4 regions of the Vreelandella venusta genome follow, and region 2 is predicted to be linked to each of the others. Evidence: predicted binding sites of a transcription regulator. Region 2 holds the regulator's gene; each other region holds the start of a gene.
The links. The regulator FNR, encoded in region 2, switches genes on or off when oxygen is low (the NO sensors DNR and NnrR bind a similar motif). The targets are predictions, from matches to a motif close to TTGATNTANATCAA.
Positions count from the first base shown of each region.

Region 1: the regulator FNR is predicted to act here: its motif matches at 1,645-1,658, upstream of IR195_RS14570 (DUF427 domain-containing protein).
Region 3: the regulator FNR is predicted to act here: its motif matches at 1,596-1,609, upstream of cyoA (ubiquinol oxidase subunit II).
Region 4: the regulator FNR is predicted to act here: its motif matches at 1,243-1,256, upstream of paaF (2,3-dehydroadipyl-CoA hydratase PaaF).

Region 1 is NZ_CP065135.1:3,107,119-3,110,975, forward strand. Features, by position in the region: gene IR195_RS14565 (TrlF family AAA-like ATPase) at 1-1,152, opposite strand, end outside; gene IR195_RS14570 (DUF427 domain-containing protein) at 1,236-1,538, opposite strand; gene IR195_RS14575 (DUF2235 domain-containing protein) at 1,685-2,734, opposite strand; partial or broken gene IR195_RS14580 (GlxA family transcriptional regulator) at 3,047-3,857, opposite strand, start outside.
Region 2 is NZ_CP065135.1:3,470,567-3,474,423, reverse strand. Features, by position in the region: gene IR195_RS16315 (3'-5' exonuclease family protein) at 1-555, shown strand, start outside; gene ttcA (tRNA 2-thiocytidine(32) synthetase TtcA) at 622-1,587, shown strand; gene fnr (fumarate/nitrate reduction transcriptional regulator Fnr) at 1,574-2,326, opposite strand; gene hemN (oxygen-independent coproporphyrinogen III oxidase) at 2,385-3,812, opposite strand.
Region 3 is NZ_CP065135.1:1,010,670-1,014,526, forward strand. Features, by position in the region: gene IR195_RS04790 (outer membrane protein OmpK) at 1-523, opposite strand, end outside; gene IR195_RS04795 (DeoR/GlpR family DNA-binding transcription regulator) at 784-1,551, shown strand; gene cyoA (ubiquinol oxidase subunit II) at 1,826-2,881, shown strand; gene cyoB (cytochrome o ubiquinol oxidase subunit I) at 2,884-3,857, shown strand, end outside.
Region 4 is NZ_CP065135.1:4,026,013-4,029,869, forward strand. Features, by position in the region: gene paaN (phenylacetic acid degradation protein PaaN) at 1-950, opposite strand, end outside; gene paaF (2,3-dehydroadipyl-CoA hydratase PaaF) at 1,316-2,089, shown strand; gene paaG (2-(1,2-epoxy-1,2-dihydrophenyl)acetyl-CoA isomerase PaaG) at 2,106-2,897, shown strand; gene paaH (3-hydroxyacyl-CoA dehydrogenase PaaH) at 2,899-3,857, shown strand, end outside.

The sequences.
Region 1 (3,857 bases), 360 kb from region 2:
AATTTCATTACAAACTTTCTCAAAGTAGCTTTGTGGAAGATATCTAACAAGCCTTTCTTGGCTTTCATCAACAATATGAGTTAGTAACCGCTCTTCAGTCTTTTTCCCACTTTCAAACTCAACAAACGCACTAAATCGATCAGCAAGACCTTTCTTTTTGAACTTTTGCTTGTGAAGAAATATATAATCATCAGAGTGCTCAGCGTCTGTACATACAGCAAGTATGTCTGACAAAGCGCTCTTACCACTTCCTTTGTGTCCAATAACAGTTATTAGCTCGCTATTCATTGGTATACAAACATCTTCAAACCAAATTGAATTAGCGTCTTCTTTCCCTGTTCTCCGAATATTTATAGATTTAATGTATTTGGTAGAATTCTCTCTAACTCGCTTCAGTACTTCTGGTTCGTCTCCAATATAGAATCTGCCCTCAGGTTCATTCAGCGCGTACTTAAGCCCTTTAAAGGAAGGTTCACCCTTGATCCATAGATTTTGTTTTATCTGATATTTTCTAATATTGTGATTATCAGAGCAAATAATCATTGGTATTATTCTTCCTATATTAGGAAAAACAGATTTCACATAACCATTTTGGTCACTTTCCTTGCCAAGCTCATATATATCAACAGCCTTCGCAATTTCTGTTTTCTGAGCGATTCCATGTGGAAGTGAATGTGTAATATTTTCCACAGAACCACTCTTATCTCCAGCGTGTATTGTTACAACTCCGCCTAACTCTTTTACCAAAGCTATTGTATCTTTAAGATTACAATAAACTTGATTCTCCCTAAGACCATCTAGCTCTACTTTATTAATATCTGTTTTGTGTTTAATCTGCCCCCAAATATGTTCAACATTTGAATCTTCAGAAAAGATACCGATAAAATGTACAGGCTCCCTACCTCTAGCATCAGAAAGAAACTCTATACCAGGTAAAACAGTAATCCCTTCCTTTCCACCTAGCTCCTTCAAATCATTGTATCTATCGATATCAATCACATGATGATCAGTAATAGCAAACACAGCTATTGAGTTTCTCTTCATTTCATCGATGATTTCAATATTTGTAACACTCTTATCTTTATAATCATACGAAGATGGAGTATGAAAGTGTAAGTCCCACTTATTCCACTCAGAACCTTTGCTATTCATCACATTCCTTAACAATAAAATTAAAAATTTTTTGGGCAATATGTTAATGACATAATAGTGTCAAGTCGAAAAGCATCATTCACTCATGTGTCATAAAACGCCACCCTACCCGCACCTTCAATCGGCTGCTCGTAACTCCAAGCAATATCCCGATATTCAGCCAACGAAAAATACACCGTATGTCCTTTAAACGGGCAATAAGTGGTGGTTTCTGAAACGCTGAGTAAGTCCATCCGCACATCTTCGCGTGGGAAGTAATGACGTGGCGGGTAGCCGCGTTCGCGGAGTTCAAGCGTATTGGTGGAGTCGGCGATTAACGTGCCATCAACATGCGCCTGCACGCGTTGGCTAATAGGGTGAAGCTCAATGCGTGGGGCATTTGGCATTAGGTTGTTCCCTGCGGCGTTATTCGCTCTAATGCTTCGATCCTAGCAGTTAAATTATATTTAGCCCACTTTGCAGACTTAGTTTTTAGTCGATAGTGGTCACTTCATGACCTAGATCACTCATCATTTCCACGCCGCCGCCCGGCCTAATCCTCCGGTGGGGAAAGGTGGGCATCGGTCAAGGTGCGTGGTCGGTACTCGCACGTGGTATCGGCCCAACGCTTCCATACACTCTCATCGACTGAAATATTCACCGCTGGCAGCCCCTGCATGTCCTGCGCATACTGCCGGTAAAAGCGGCCGTCGCCCTTGTATCTAAGACGTGCATACTTGGCGTAGAGCCCGTTTAGAAAATCAGCAAACGAATCTTTCGGTGGCGTTTTCCAGGCATCCTCTGCAGCATTGAAGGGAGCCACTTTTAGGCCGGCCTGCTGCGCTTTGGTTAACATCCAGCTCAGCGGTATGTCGGCCAGTGTGTCGTCAGCGCCATAGCCGCCGCCGACATTAGCGTGGGCACCGATAAACCAGCGCTGCTCGACGTTGCGGTTGCCTGTTTTCTGCTTGCCATCCTTGCTTGTCCAGAGCGATACGTTATACGCCGACCTGTGTTCGTCCAGCGCGACCGCTTGATAGGCATAATCGACAATGCTGGAAAGCTCGGTATCGTGCCAATCGTATTTTCTTTTGAACAGGTTGGTTCCGGGCACGCCCAGTGCGCCAACGGTATCCCACACGCCAATGAAATGAATCCTGGGCTGGCGGCTGAAGCGCTCCTTGAATTCTTTGCACACCTCAGAATCGGGGTGACAATCACGTTTTCGATAAATATGCTCGGCCTTATCGAGAAGCCCTGGCGTGACGACATGCACTAGCCCGCATTTACGAATCATCCCTACTAGGCTTCTGGCGGTGTAGGCACCGCGGCTGAATCCAAATATCCAGATTTCATCGCCTTCACTGTAATGCCTTGCCAGCCAGTCATAGCCTTGGCGTAGGTTTTTGTTCAGCCCATAACCAAAGGCTCCTCCGGAAAAGCGCTGAAATTTGGATGTCCCTACGCCGGGGTCGTAATAGAACCGCTGCTTAATGCCGTCATCGTCATCACGGAGCAGCCGAGTAATACGATACACGTTGGTTTGATCTTCAGGGTCGTTCCAGGTGCCATCGAATAGCAGAATCAATTTTTGCTTTGCCATGGTGCCCCCATGATGATGCACGCCTTTGAACAGTGCTCATAATCGCTTAATGAGGGGCAGACGATGCGCGATGCGCTCTTGGCCAACGCGTACCTGCGACCTCCACATTATTTAATGAAGGTTAGTCGACAATTCATCCCGTCACCTGTTGATAGTCACCTGCTGATAGCCAACCGGCGGACTGCCTCACGCTTTCTGCGGCGATGCAGACACAGCTCGTTAGCAAAGCGCGTTGATGCGCACCGGAGCAAACTGTCGACGATATTCGCTGGGCGATAGCTGCACTAAGCGATTAAAAAGAGCGCAAAAGCTTGCCACATCCCGATAGCCAACGCGTTCGGTGATCTGCGCCACGGTCAAGGATGTCGTGCGCAGTAAGCTCTTGGCCATATGCACTCGGTGGCGCTGCAGGCAGAGTAGCGGTGTGGTGCCACTCTCATTGCGGAAGCGGCGCAGCAGCGTGCGCGTGCTGACATGAAAGGCGTCCGCCAGGCGCTGTAGATCGTAGGGCTCGGTATATCGCTGCAGTAGCCAGCGCTCAACCTGGGTTGAAAAACGCTCTTCATTGCTTCGCAACAGCAGCGGTTCGATGTACGGCGCTTGGCTTTCACGCGCTGGAGGTGTCAACGCTAAGCCACTTACCTGCTGGGCCAAATCTGGGCTAGCGTGCCTGCGAATCAGGTGCAGAGCGAGGTCTGCTGCGGCGCTGAATGCGCCAGCCGTGATCACTCCCCTGTCTTCTACCAACAGGGCATCAGAATCTACCTGGACAGCGGGATACAGGCGGGCTAACTGGGGCGAAAATAGCCATGCTGTCGTTGCACGCCGACCGTCTAATAGGCCGGCTTCAGCAAGCAGAAAGGCTCCCGCACAGATAGAAGCAACCGGCACTCCGCTTGAAAAGCATCTGCGGATAAAGCGGATTTCCTGGCCGAATTCGTTGAGGTCGTCCCGGCCTATCTCTAGTTGCGCAACATCTATTCCCGGCACAATAAGCAGATCAATCTTGCCCGTCGCGGGAGTCGTATTTAGCTCAATGCATCCGGCAGCCTTAATCCGTCGGCCTCGCATGCTAATCACTTCCACCTGGAACGGAGGCTGATCATTGTTCGTGTTGTACTGC
Region 2 (3,857 bases):
TACGCATGGCTGTTTCAGCCCTACATGGGGGAAGAAATGGTGGCGCTTGCTTGCCAGGTTAGCCCAGGCCAAGCACCGGTGGTCAGCGTCGCTGCTGTTGTCTTAAGTCCAGGGCGAGTGCAGACCAGCCGAGCCTGGGTGGCAACTCTGGCAGAAGAGCGAAACAACAACGCCCCTGCGCTGCGGCGACATCATCGACTGTACGCAACAGACACGGTGCTGGCGCCTAACGCTGAGCATCTTGGGGCGTTAGCTGAATTCATCGGCAATCGGCCACTAATTGGTTGGCAGTTAGGCCGCTCGGTGGAACACCTTAATCTTTTGTTTAAAGCAGGGTTGGGATTTGGTTTGCCCAATGCCCAGGTCGACGTTGGAAAGCTACACTATCGTCAATTACGTCGCTTACATCCACAGTGTGAGACGAGCGGTCGTCTAACGGAAGCGCTCGCTCGTTGGCAAATGCCCGCTCTTCAATGGATGGGGGTGCTGGGGGATGCAACCGCAAGCGCACTTTTATACCTGCGTTTGCAGCGCGAGATCGCCCAGCAGGGATAGTCGTTACTAGCCTGAAGGGATGAATCCACGGGTTTATCTTGGGTGGACGTGGTGAGTCTTGTTAGAATGCTTGCTGCTTCTTCTACCATCGGCAGTGCCTACACCATGCTACAACCTGACTATTTTGACCCCGCAGCGCCTGAGACTGTTTCTGTTGACAGCCCTGCTGTTAATAGCGCACAGACACCATCCGAGCATCACGCCGCTAAACAAAAGCGTGAATTTAATAAGCTACAAAAGCGCTTACGGCGAGAGGTTGGCAACGCCATCATTGATTATCAAATGATTGATGAAGGTGACAAGGTGATGGTGTGCCTGTCTGGCGGCAAAGATAGCTATACGATGTTGGAGATACTGCTTAACCTGCAGCGCAACGCACCGGTTAATTTCTCTCTGGTCGCCGTTAATATGGATCAGAAACAGCCAGGTTTCCCTGAACATGTATTGCCCCAGTACCTAGATAAAGTGGGGGTTGAATACCACATTCTAGAGCGTGATACCTACTCGGTGGTGAAAGAGAAAACCCCAGAAGGAAAAACGACCTGCGCACTTTGTTCTCGACTCAGGCGTGGCTCGCTCTATGGGTTTGCTGAGGAAATTGGAGCAACGAAAATTGCTCTAGGGCATCATCGCGAAGATATTTTAGAAACGTTATTCCTTAACATGTTCTTCGGTGGCACTTTGAAAGCAATGCCTCCCAAGCTTTTATCTGACGATGGCAAAAATATTGTCATTCGCCCCCTTGCCTACTGCAAAGAGGCTGATATTGCAGAGTTTTCTCGGCTAATGGAATTCCCCATTATTCCCTGTAACTTATGTGGCTCTCAGCCCAATCTCCAGCGCCAAGTGGTCAAAGATATGTTGGCTGAGTGGGATAAAAAACATCCAGGACGCCTAGAAAGCATGTTTAAAGCGGTGACCAATGTAGCGCCTTCCCAGCTAGCAGACCGCCGTTTATTTGACTTTGCTGGCCTTGAAGCCAAACAAGCGGCGTTGATGGAAGGGCGTATTCAGGCGCTTAGCGTGGACTAGCCGACTGCTCTTCCTCTTCAGCTAGCGTGATGAGGCGGCGCATATCTAAAATATTAACCTCGCGCCCTGAAACAGCTACCACCTCTTGCTGTTGAAAGCGGCTAAGAATACGGCTGACCGTTTCTACTGCCAAGCCTAAGTAATTGCCGATGTCGGCGCGGGACATGGAGAGTCTGAAGCTATAAGGCGAGTATCCACGTCGACGAAAACGGTCTGAAAGGGTGACTAAAAAGCTGGCTAGTCGTTGATCGGCCGTCTTGCGCGATAGCAAGCGCATCATGCGTCGGTCATCTCGCAATTCTTTGCTCATACTCCGATAAAGCTGGCCACGTAGTTCGGGCAGTTCTTCGGAAAGTAGGTCCAGGCGGTCAAATGGGATTTCACACACTGTGGTGGTTTCCAGGGCAATGACGCTACCGGGGTAGTGCTCTTCATCAATTCCGTCCAATCCCACTAGTTCGCTGGGAAGGTAGAAATTGGTCAGCTGATCATTGCCGTTACCTTCACTGGTCACTTGTTTCAGGCTACCTGAGCGGACAGCATACACACTGGTGAAGTGATCACCCTGGCGAAACAGGGGCTCGCCTTTTTTGAGTGGTGAGCGGCGGCGAATGATGGCATCAAACTGGCTCATGTCCTCAAGCTCTAAGGCAAGCGGCAGACACAGCGAGCTTAGGCTACAGGTCTGACAGCGCGCCTCTTGCAGCAGTGAGCGTCGTTGGCTGGCGGGTTGTGGCATATAGGTCTCCCTTTCTCGTTAGCCATCATAGGCCCAGAGGCAAGACGTCTCAACAAGCTTATACAATTTTAGAGTAGCGCTGAATAGGCTGGTCAGCTAGGTGAGCATCAAAGGCCATCGCCAAATGGCGAATCAGCAGCCGTCCAGTGGGAGTGGCGCTAATAACTTGCTGATGGCGAGTGATCAAGCCGTCTTGCTCAGCTGTCTTCAATTGCTCAATTGCGGTGGAAAAATAATCACTAGCATCGATGTGCCAACGCTTTCCAACGTCCGCAAGATCAATGTACATGTCGCACATTAGCCGTTCAATCACGTCTCTTCGTATTAGGTCATCCTTATTTAACCTTAATCCTTTGATGGTTGCCAGCTTACCTTTATCTAAGGCTGCTTCATATTGATCAAGCTGAGTCGGGTTTTGTGCGTAAACGTCGTCAATCCGTGATATGGCGGATACGCCTAAGCCAACTAAATCGCACTGTGCATGGCTGGAGTAGCCCTGGAAATTGCGTTGTAAGGAACCGTTGCGCTGTGCAATCGCTAGGCTATCGTCAGGTCGTGCAAAGTGATCCATGCCAATATGCACATAGCCTGCGTTAGTCAGCATTTCTATGGTGGTGTGCAAAATAGCCAGCTTTTCATCAGCGCTGGGGAGGTCGGTTTCGTTAATACGCCGCTGCGGTGCAAAGCGAGTGGGCATGTGCGCATAATTAAATACCGACAGCCGTGCCGGGTTAAGTTCGATAACTTGGCTTAGCGTCTCGGCAAAACTTTTTTCGGTTTGAAATGGCAGCCCATAAATCAAATCAAGATTGAGTGAACGAAAACCAAGACGGTGTGCTTCTTCCATCAAGGTTTCGGTGAGTACCCGGGGCTGTACGCGGTTGATAGCTTTTTGTACCTGCAGATTTAAATCCTGTACGCCAAGGCTTAGTCGATTAAAGCCGAGAGACTGTAGGTGGCGCAACGTAAATACGTCTGCTTCACGAGGATCTATTTCAATAGCGTAATCGCGGTCAGCTGAGCCGGATAAACCAAAACGAGCATCTAGGCGGTCAATCAGGTCCCCCATTTGCGACAAGGTTAGAAACGTAGGCGTGCCGCCGCCCCAGTGTAACTGTTGCACCGGGCGTGAAGTGTCTAAATGGCGGGCAGTGAGCACCATTTCCCGGTCTAGCCGAGAAAGGTAAGGTTCCGCAAGGGCGGTATTCTTGGTGGCGATTTTGTTGCATGCGCAGTAGAAGCAAATTTTTCGACAAAAGGGCACATGTACATACAGTGATAGCGGGCGGTGGCTCTCATTACTGCGCGTTAGCGCCTGAGTAAAGTCATCGGCGCTGAACTGCTCATGAAACGCGAGGGCTGTCGGGTAGGATGTGTAACGTGGGCCACTTTTGTCATAGCGACGCAGTAGCGCTTCATCCCAGGCGTTGGCCTCAGACACTTCCGTGTTGGTAGGTGAGAAGGAAGCAGTGGCATGAACGGGCATGGCGAGCGCTCCGAAGTGAGAAGTAAGCAAAACGAGTGACTGAGC
Region 3 (3,857 bases), 2.0 Mb from region 2:
CACGTGCTGCGCCAATAAACGGTTTAAACCATAAGCCATTGTCGAACGTCGTGCGGTAGCCGAGACCAAGAATTTGATCCTGCTCGCGAGCGTTGAAACCATAATCGCGGAAGTCGTACAGGTGCGCATAGATCGATAGCGGGCTATCGCCTAAATAAATGTGTGAGGTGACTTTTCCAGCGGTACGAAAGTTATCTTTACCACCGCTTGATTCGTCAAACTGGTCGTTGGTTGGGTTCTCGAAATCGAAGAAGCCGTAGAATTCGCCCCAGCTGTAACCTACGCCGCCTTCGATTTCGACAAACGTGAAGTCGCTTTTTGCTGCGTTACTAGCGGTGCGCGCTTCAGTGCCGTTAGACCAATCTAAGTAGTTCACCGAAACGTTGGCAAACGACCAAAGGGGAGCGGTTGGTGACGCGGGGGTGTCGTTGGCTAACGCTGGTGTTGCCAGTGCGGAGCTAACCAGTAAAACGCCAGTGCCAAGCGTGGCGAAAGCAGAGCGAGAAGGTGTTCGAGCAGTCATGGAAGCCTCAACAGGGTTGTTATGAGTCGTGTGGGCTGATGTTGATGTTAAAATTATAACATTTAGTGTTATTTTTTTAACGTTGATTTGCAAGTACTGCCCCATCAACGCTCTGTATATGTGATATAGCTTTCAAATAGTCGCAGAGCAGCGTCTGACAGTGGAAATATAGTGAGGGCTGGCTCAGCATAGACCCTGGATACCCACTAACCGCTGATAACAAATAACGCCTGAACTTGGGATTAAAGGAGAGGTTTGCTATGAATGACCGAAGCGCTCAGCGTTTGGCCAAGTTGCAAGAAGCGCTTGCTAGCGGGGGAACGTTGCATCTGCGCGATGCTGCTGAGCTGTGCGGTGTTTCTGAAATGACGATCCGTCGGGACGTTACTACGCAGCCTTCGGCGATTAGCTTGCTGGGTGGTCGGTTGGTCATGGCAAACTACCCGGGTGTAACACCGGTATATGACTTGACTGAGCAACAGGCGAGCCATTATCAGATTAAGTATCGGCTCTGTCAGCGAGTTGTCAGCTTTATTGAAGACGGCGATACACTGTTTATTGATTGCGGTTCAACGCTAATCCCTTTGCTAAGTCAGTTAAGCCATTTCCGCGAACTTACCGTGGTGACATATGCCCTTAACGTGGCTAACTCAGTGGCCGCGCTGCCTAATGTGCGGTTAGTGCTGCTAGGGGGGCTGTTTTATGCCTCATCACAATCGTTTGGCAGTGACGGTATGCGTGCTGCGATTGAGCGTTTAGGCATTAATAAAGCACTGATCTCTGCCGCAGGAGTGGACTGCGAACGTGGGGTTAGTTGTTTCCATTTTCATGAAGTAGCGCCCAAGCAGGCTGCCATTGCAACGGCTATGCAGCGCCTGTTGATTGTTGATGCCAGTAAATTTGGCTTAGTGCGCCCAGCCTATTTTGCCGCGTTATCCGATTTCGATATTGTCGTGACCGACGATGACAGTGCGCCGAAAGTACAAGATTGTCTTCCTCATGCATCACCCAGTGTGACAGTCGCATAACACACTATTGAGCATTCGGGGTGCGGCAAAGCGTCTCTTTCTGATTGATCCAGATCAATAGAAAATACTTTAGTCGTAGTTGATGCGCGCGTGGCGTGTACTGGCTATGACTCGCTATCAATCCCTTCGGTAGCGCATATTTTTCCCGGAGCAACGCATACGTACTCACTGTTCTGGGAAAAGTATGGGGTGTTAGTTAGCGTGCTATTTAGCTAGCTATTCAGCTGGTCAAATTAGCGCGCTGTTTTGGACAACTCTCTGACGAGATCACACCATGCAACGACATACCCTCTGGCGCAGGCGAGGCACATTCGTGCTCGTCATGTTGTGCCTGTTGTTAACGGGCTGCAGTTCTGCATTGTTGGATCCCAAAGGGCAGATTGGCGTTGAGCAACGTTCGCTAATACTGACCTCATTTGGGCTGATGCTAATTGTAGTTATTCCGGTGATAGTGATGACGCTGCTGTTTGGTTGGCGTTATCGGCGCAGCAATCGCAATGTTGCTAAATACCTACCCGACTGGGCGCATTCGAATGCGATTGAAGTCGCGGTATGGACAGTGCCCTGTCTAATCATCGCCGTCTTAGCGTTTCTTACCTGGAAAACCTCCCATAGTTTGGATCCCCATAAGCCCATCGAAAGCGATACCGCCGCAATGGAAATTCAAGTGGTAGCGCTGGACTGGAAATGGCTGTTCATCTACCCCGAACAAGGCATTGCCAGTGTCAACGAGCTTGCCTTTCCGGTGGATACGCCGGTGCGTTTTCGAGTCAGCTCTGGCTCGGTGATGAATGCGTTCTTTATTCCGCGCTTAGGCAGCCAAATTTATGCCATGGCGGGTATGGATAACGATGTCCATCTCATTGCAGACGACGTCGGTGTTTATCCGGGCCGTTCCACTAATTATAGCGGCGCTGGCTTCTCAGGAATGACCTTCGATGCTCACGTTACCACCCCTGAAGAGTTTGAGGCGTGGGTTGAAAACGTGCGGGCTTCCAATGAAACCCTGACGTATCCCGACCGTTATAGCGATTTAGCCAAACCGAGTGAATACCACCCGGTTGAGTACTTCTCTGAGATATCTCCGGCGCTGTATACGTCGATTCTGACCAGCTTTCATACCGGTGGCAGTGGGCACGGTGGTCATGGCGATCATGCTAGCCACACCGAAGCCGCCAGTGATGCTGACGATAGCCACGGCGAGTCTGGCGAGCTAGAAAGCGCGGGCGCTACCCATCATCAGGCCGCGTTTGGCCACGTTACCAATCAGCATGCGAGTGAGGATCACGCGATGAGCGGCCATCCCACAAGCGTTGAAGCGGGGGGTTAAGCATGTTTGGAAAACTGACGTTAGAGTCGATTCCGTATCACGAACCGATCATTATGATCGTTGCCGCCATGATGGCGATTGGCGGTGCTGCGCTTCTCGGCGCATTAACTTATTACCGAAAGTGGGGCTGGCTGTGGAGCGAGTGGTTTACCTCCGTTGACCACAAAAAGCTCGGTATTATGTATTTTGTGGTTGCCTTGGTGATGCTGCTACGCGGCTTTGCCGATGCCATTATGATGCGTACCCAGTTAGCGATGGCTGCTGGTGGGGCCGCGGGTTATCTCCCCCCTGAACACTATGACCAGATCTTTACCGCCCATGGCGTGATTATGATCTTTTTCGTTGCGATGCCCATGGTCATCGGCCTGATGAATCTGGTGGTGCCGCTGCAAATTGGCGCACGCGACGTTGCTTTCCCTTTCTTGAATAACCTGAGCTTTTGGCTGTTCGCGGTGTCCGCGATTCTAGTTAATATTTCCCTAGTAGTAGGAGAATTCGCCAAAACTGGCTGGCTCGCTTATGCGCCACTTTCGGGGATAGAGTTTAGCCCTGGTGTGGGGGTCGATTACTGGATATGGGCGTTACAAATATCCGGCATAGGGACGACGCTCACCGGGATTAATTTCTTTGTTACGATCCTGAAAATGCGTACTAAAGGCATGACCATGTTCCGCATGCCTATTTTCACCTGGACATCGCTTTGTGCCAACGTCCTGATTATTGCCTCTTTCCCGATTCTTACCGCGACGATCGCGCTGTTAACCCTAGACCGCTACTTCGGCATGCACTTCTTCACCAATGATTTTGGCGGCAACATGATGATGTACGTCAACCTCATCTGGGCCTGGGGCCATCCGGAAGTGTATATCCTGATCCTGCCAGCCTTTGGCGTGTTCTCTGAAGTGATCGCGACTTTCGCGCGTAAGCGTTTGTTTGGTTACACCACCATGGTATGGGCCACAGTGGCGATCACGTT
Region 4 (3,857 bases), 560 kb from region 2:
ATGACCGTGTTGACACCGGCTTTCTCAGCGAACACCTGAGCCTGAGTGGCGTTCTCTATCAGCCAATCACCAAAGGCATTGGAGCCGGTGAAATCGATTAGCTTAACCGCAGGATCAAGCGCCAGCGTTTTTGTCAGCGGCGCATCGACAGTGTCGGGGGCTAAACTTACTAGGCAAGGATCAAAGCCTGCTTCCTCAAGCACCTGCTGAGCAACCCGCGTGGTTATCGCCACTGGCAAAATAGCACCAGGATGCGGTTTAACAATGACCGGGTTGCCTGTCGCCAGACTGGCAAACAAGCCGGGATAAGTGTTCCAGGTGGGGAAAGTAGAACAGGCCACTACTAGCGAGATACCGCGCGGCACGATGTGAAAACGCTTATCCATCACGATAGGTTCATGCTTGCCCTGAGGCTTAACCCACTTTGTGGTAGCGGGAATCTGCGCCATCGCCTGCCAGGCATGGGCTACGGCTTCAAGTCCGCGATCTTGGGCATGCGGCCCACCCGCCTGAAACGCCATTAACGGCCCCTGGCCGCTAGTATGCATCACCGCCTGGGCGATCTCAGGGCTCATGGTATTTAGCCGTGACAGGATTTCCAGACATACCCCCACACGCGCCTCAGCCCCGGCATCCCGCCAGTCACGCATTGCGACTTGCATGGCCGCTATTAGCTCGTCGGGGTTTGGCTGGTCATAAGTAATGCCAAGCTCAAACCCATAGGGGGAGACTTCGCCACCCACTTGCTGGGCGCTGCCAATACGATTAAGCGTGAATGGTTGATTGAGCAGTGACTCAAATCTCGATGGTGCCGCTTTAACGGCATCTTCCGGGTATTTGCGCATGCTTTCTGGATAGGGTGTCCAAAAATCACGCCTAGAGATGGCGCCGACAGCTTGGTTAAGAGTCTCACGGTGAAGGTCAAACATCTGCTGCGCTGATTGCGTCATGGGGCGCTCCTGCACTCATTTTTTTGATACGCTATATCAACGAAGACTATATTTACCGTAACAAAACATCAAACACTTTGCCTGTTACTGCTTACTCAAGCAGTAGCTAATCACCATCAAAAAATGCGATAAAAACTGGCTCATGGTGACTTTCCCTAGCCATTTCCGGGCATTTAATACCATGGTCTAGCATTGATTTTTTTATTCGCCAAAACCAACACAAGCCATTGTTAAAAATACACAAATTATCAGAACCACCAATAAGTGACACATGATTTAAAATCAATCAATGTTGATGCGTATCAAAATAAATCTATACTCGGCAGATATTCATCCTGTGCGCCACAGGCCGAACAGAGGTAACAATGCCCACTACGCTCAAAATAACCCCACCCCTGAAAGGCGTTCTCTGCATCACGCTGAATCGCCCTGAAGCACTGAATGCACTTAATACGCAACTACTCGGCGAGCTCGCCGACACCTTGAGCGACGCGGATAGTAACGACAACGTGCGCGCCGTAGTGATTACCGGCAATGCAAAAGCATTTGCCGCCGGTGCGGATATTAACGAAATGGCTGAACGTGACCTGGTGGGCATGCTGGAAGATCCTCGCCAGCGCCACTGGGCCACCATTACGCGTTTTCGCAAACCGATTATTGCTGCAGTCAACGGCTATGCCTTGGGCGGCGGCTGCGAACTAGCCATGCATGCCGACATCATCATTGCCGGCGAAAACGCCCTGTTCGGCCAGCCAGAAATCAACCTGGGCATCATGCCCGGCGCTGGTGGCACACAGCGCCTGCTTAGGGCGGTGGGCAAATCACTGGCAACCCAGATGGTGCTGACTGGTGAGCCAATTTCCGCTCGCCGCGCCCTCGAAGCTGGTCTGATTAGCGAAATCACCCAGCCCGAACTTACCCTTGAGCGCGCCACGGCCATTGCAACGCACATTGCTTCTAAGGCTCCGCTGGCCGTGCGCTTGGCACGCGAATCGTTACACAAGGCGATGGATACCGACTTGGCCACCGGCCTGCGCTTTGAACGCCATGCGTTCACCTTGCTAGCGGGCACCGCTGACCGCGAAGAGGGCATTCGCGCCTTCCAAGAAAAACGACCTGCCACTTTTCAAGGGCACTGACACAAGGATACTCCCCATGAGCCAAGCGCCCCTGCTTTATAGCGTGGAAGACGGCGTCGCCCGTATCACGCTGAACCGTCCCGACAGCCTGAACAGCTTCAATACTGACATGCATGCCGAAATGCGTAAGGCGTTAAAAGCCGTGCGTCAGGACGCAAGCGTTCGCGCTTTGTTACTGACCGGCAACGGCCGTGGCTTCTGCGCCGGTCAGGACCTTTCCGACCGCAGCGTCGCCCCCGGCGAGCAAGCGCCCGACCTCGGTGAGTCGCTTGAGAAACGCTACAACCCTATGCTGCGCGCCCTTAAAGATATGCCGTTCCCGACTATTTGTGCGGTAAACGGCGTGGCCGCCGGAGCCGGTGCTAACATCGCCCTGGCTTGCGATATCGTATTGGCCGCGCGTTCAGCAAGTTTTATTCAGGCCTTCTGTAAGATCGGCTTGATTCCAGACTCCGGCGGTACTTGGACACTGCCTAACTTGGTCGGCATGGCGCGCGCCAAAGGCCTAGCAATGCTGGGTGACAAGCTTCCCGCCGAGACCGCCGAGCAGTGGGGCATGATCTGGCGCTGCGTCGATGATGAGGCGCTACAGGAAGAAGCCATGAACATGGCTCGCCATTTGGCCACTCAACCGACGCGCGGCTTGGCACTGATCAAGCGCGCCCTGCACGCCAGCAGCGATAACAGCTTCAACGAACAGCTCGACCTGGAGCGTGATCTGCAGCGCCTAGCCGGACGCACGGAAGATTACCGCGAAGGCGTCAGCGCCTTTATCGAGAAACGTCGTCCGACCTTCAAGGGAGAGTGAGATGTCAGCCCTCCCCACGTCCGCCGTTATTGGCGTGATCGGCGCAGGCGCCATGGGTGCCGGTATCGCTCAGGTTGCCGCCCAGGCTGGCCACTCGGTGGTCTTGCATGACAATCAACCGGGTGCCGCCAAAGCGGGTATTGATAACATTCGTCGTCAGTTGGAAAAGCGTGTTGCCAAGGGCAAGATGAGCCAAGGGGATGTGGATAACATTATTGCTCGCCTGCAGCCCGCCGATGCTATCGATGCCTTAGCCGACAGCCGTTTGGTTATCGAAGCTATCGTCGAAAATCTTGAGATCAAGCGTCAGGTATTCGCCCAATTGGAAGCGCTATGCTCAGCGGATACCCTGCTCGCTAGCAATACCTCGTCGTTATCGATTACCTCCATTGCCGCGAATCTTGAACACCCAGAGCGTATGGCGGGAATGCACTTCTTCAATCCCGCCCCCATCATGAAGCTGGTGGAAGTGGTGTCGGGCTTGGCGACCACCAGCGAGGTTGCTGAAACCCTGTACGCCACTGCCGTTGCCTGGGGCAAGGTCGCGGTGCACGCCAGCTCCACCCCAGGATTTATCGTTAACCGTGTGGCACGGCCATTCTATGCCGAAGGGCTACGACTGCTACAGGAAGGTGCCAGCGATGCCGCCACGATAGATGCGCTGCTGCGTCAGGCGGGTGGGTTCCGTATGGGGCCTTTCGAGCTGATGGATCTAATCGGTCATGACGTTAACTACGCGGTGACCCGCTCGGTGTTCGATGCCTACTACGGCGACACCCGTTTCGAGCCTTCCTTAGTACAGCAAGCGTTGGTGGAAGCCGGACGCCTGGGGCGTAAGTCCGGCCAAGGCTTTTTTGACTACGCGGGTGAGAACGCTGCGAAGCCACAACCTAAGTTTGCGGCTCCAGCAAACGCGGAACTACCCGCACTTGTCGTACAGGGCGCCCCTGGCGTGATCGC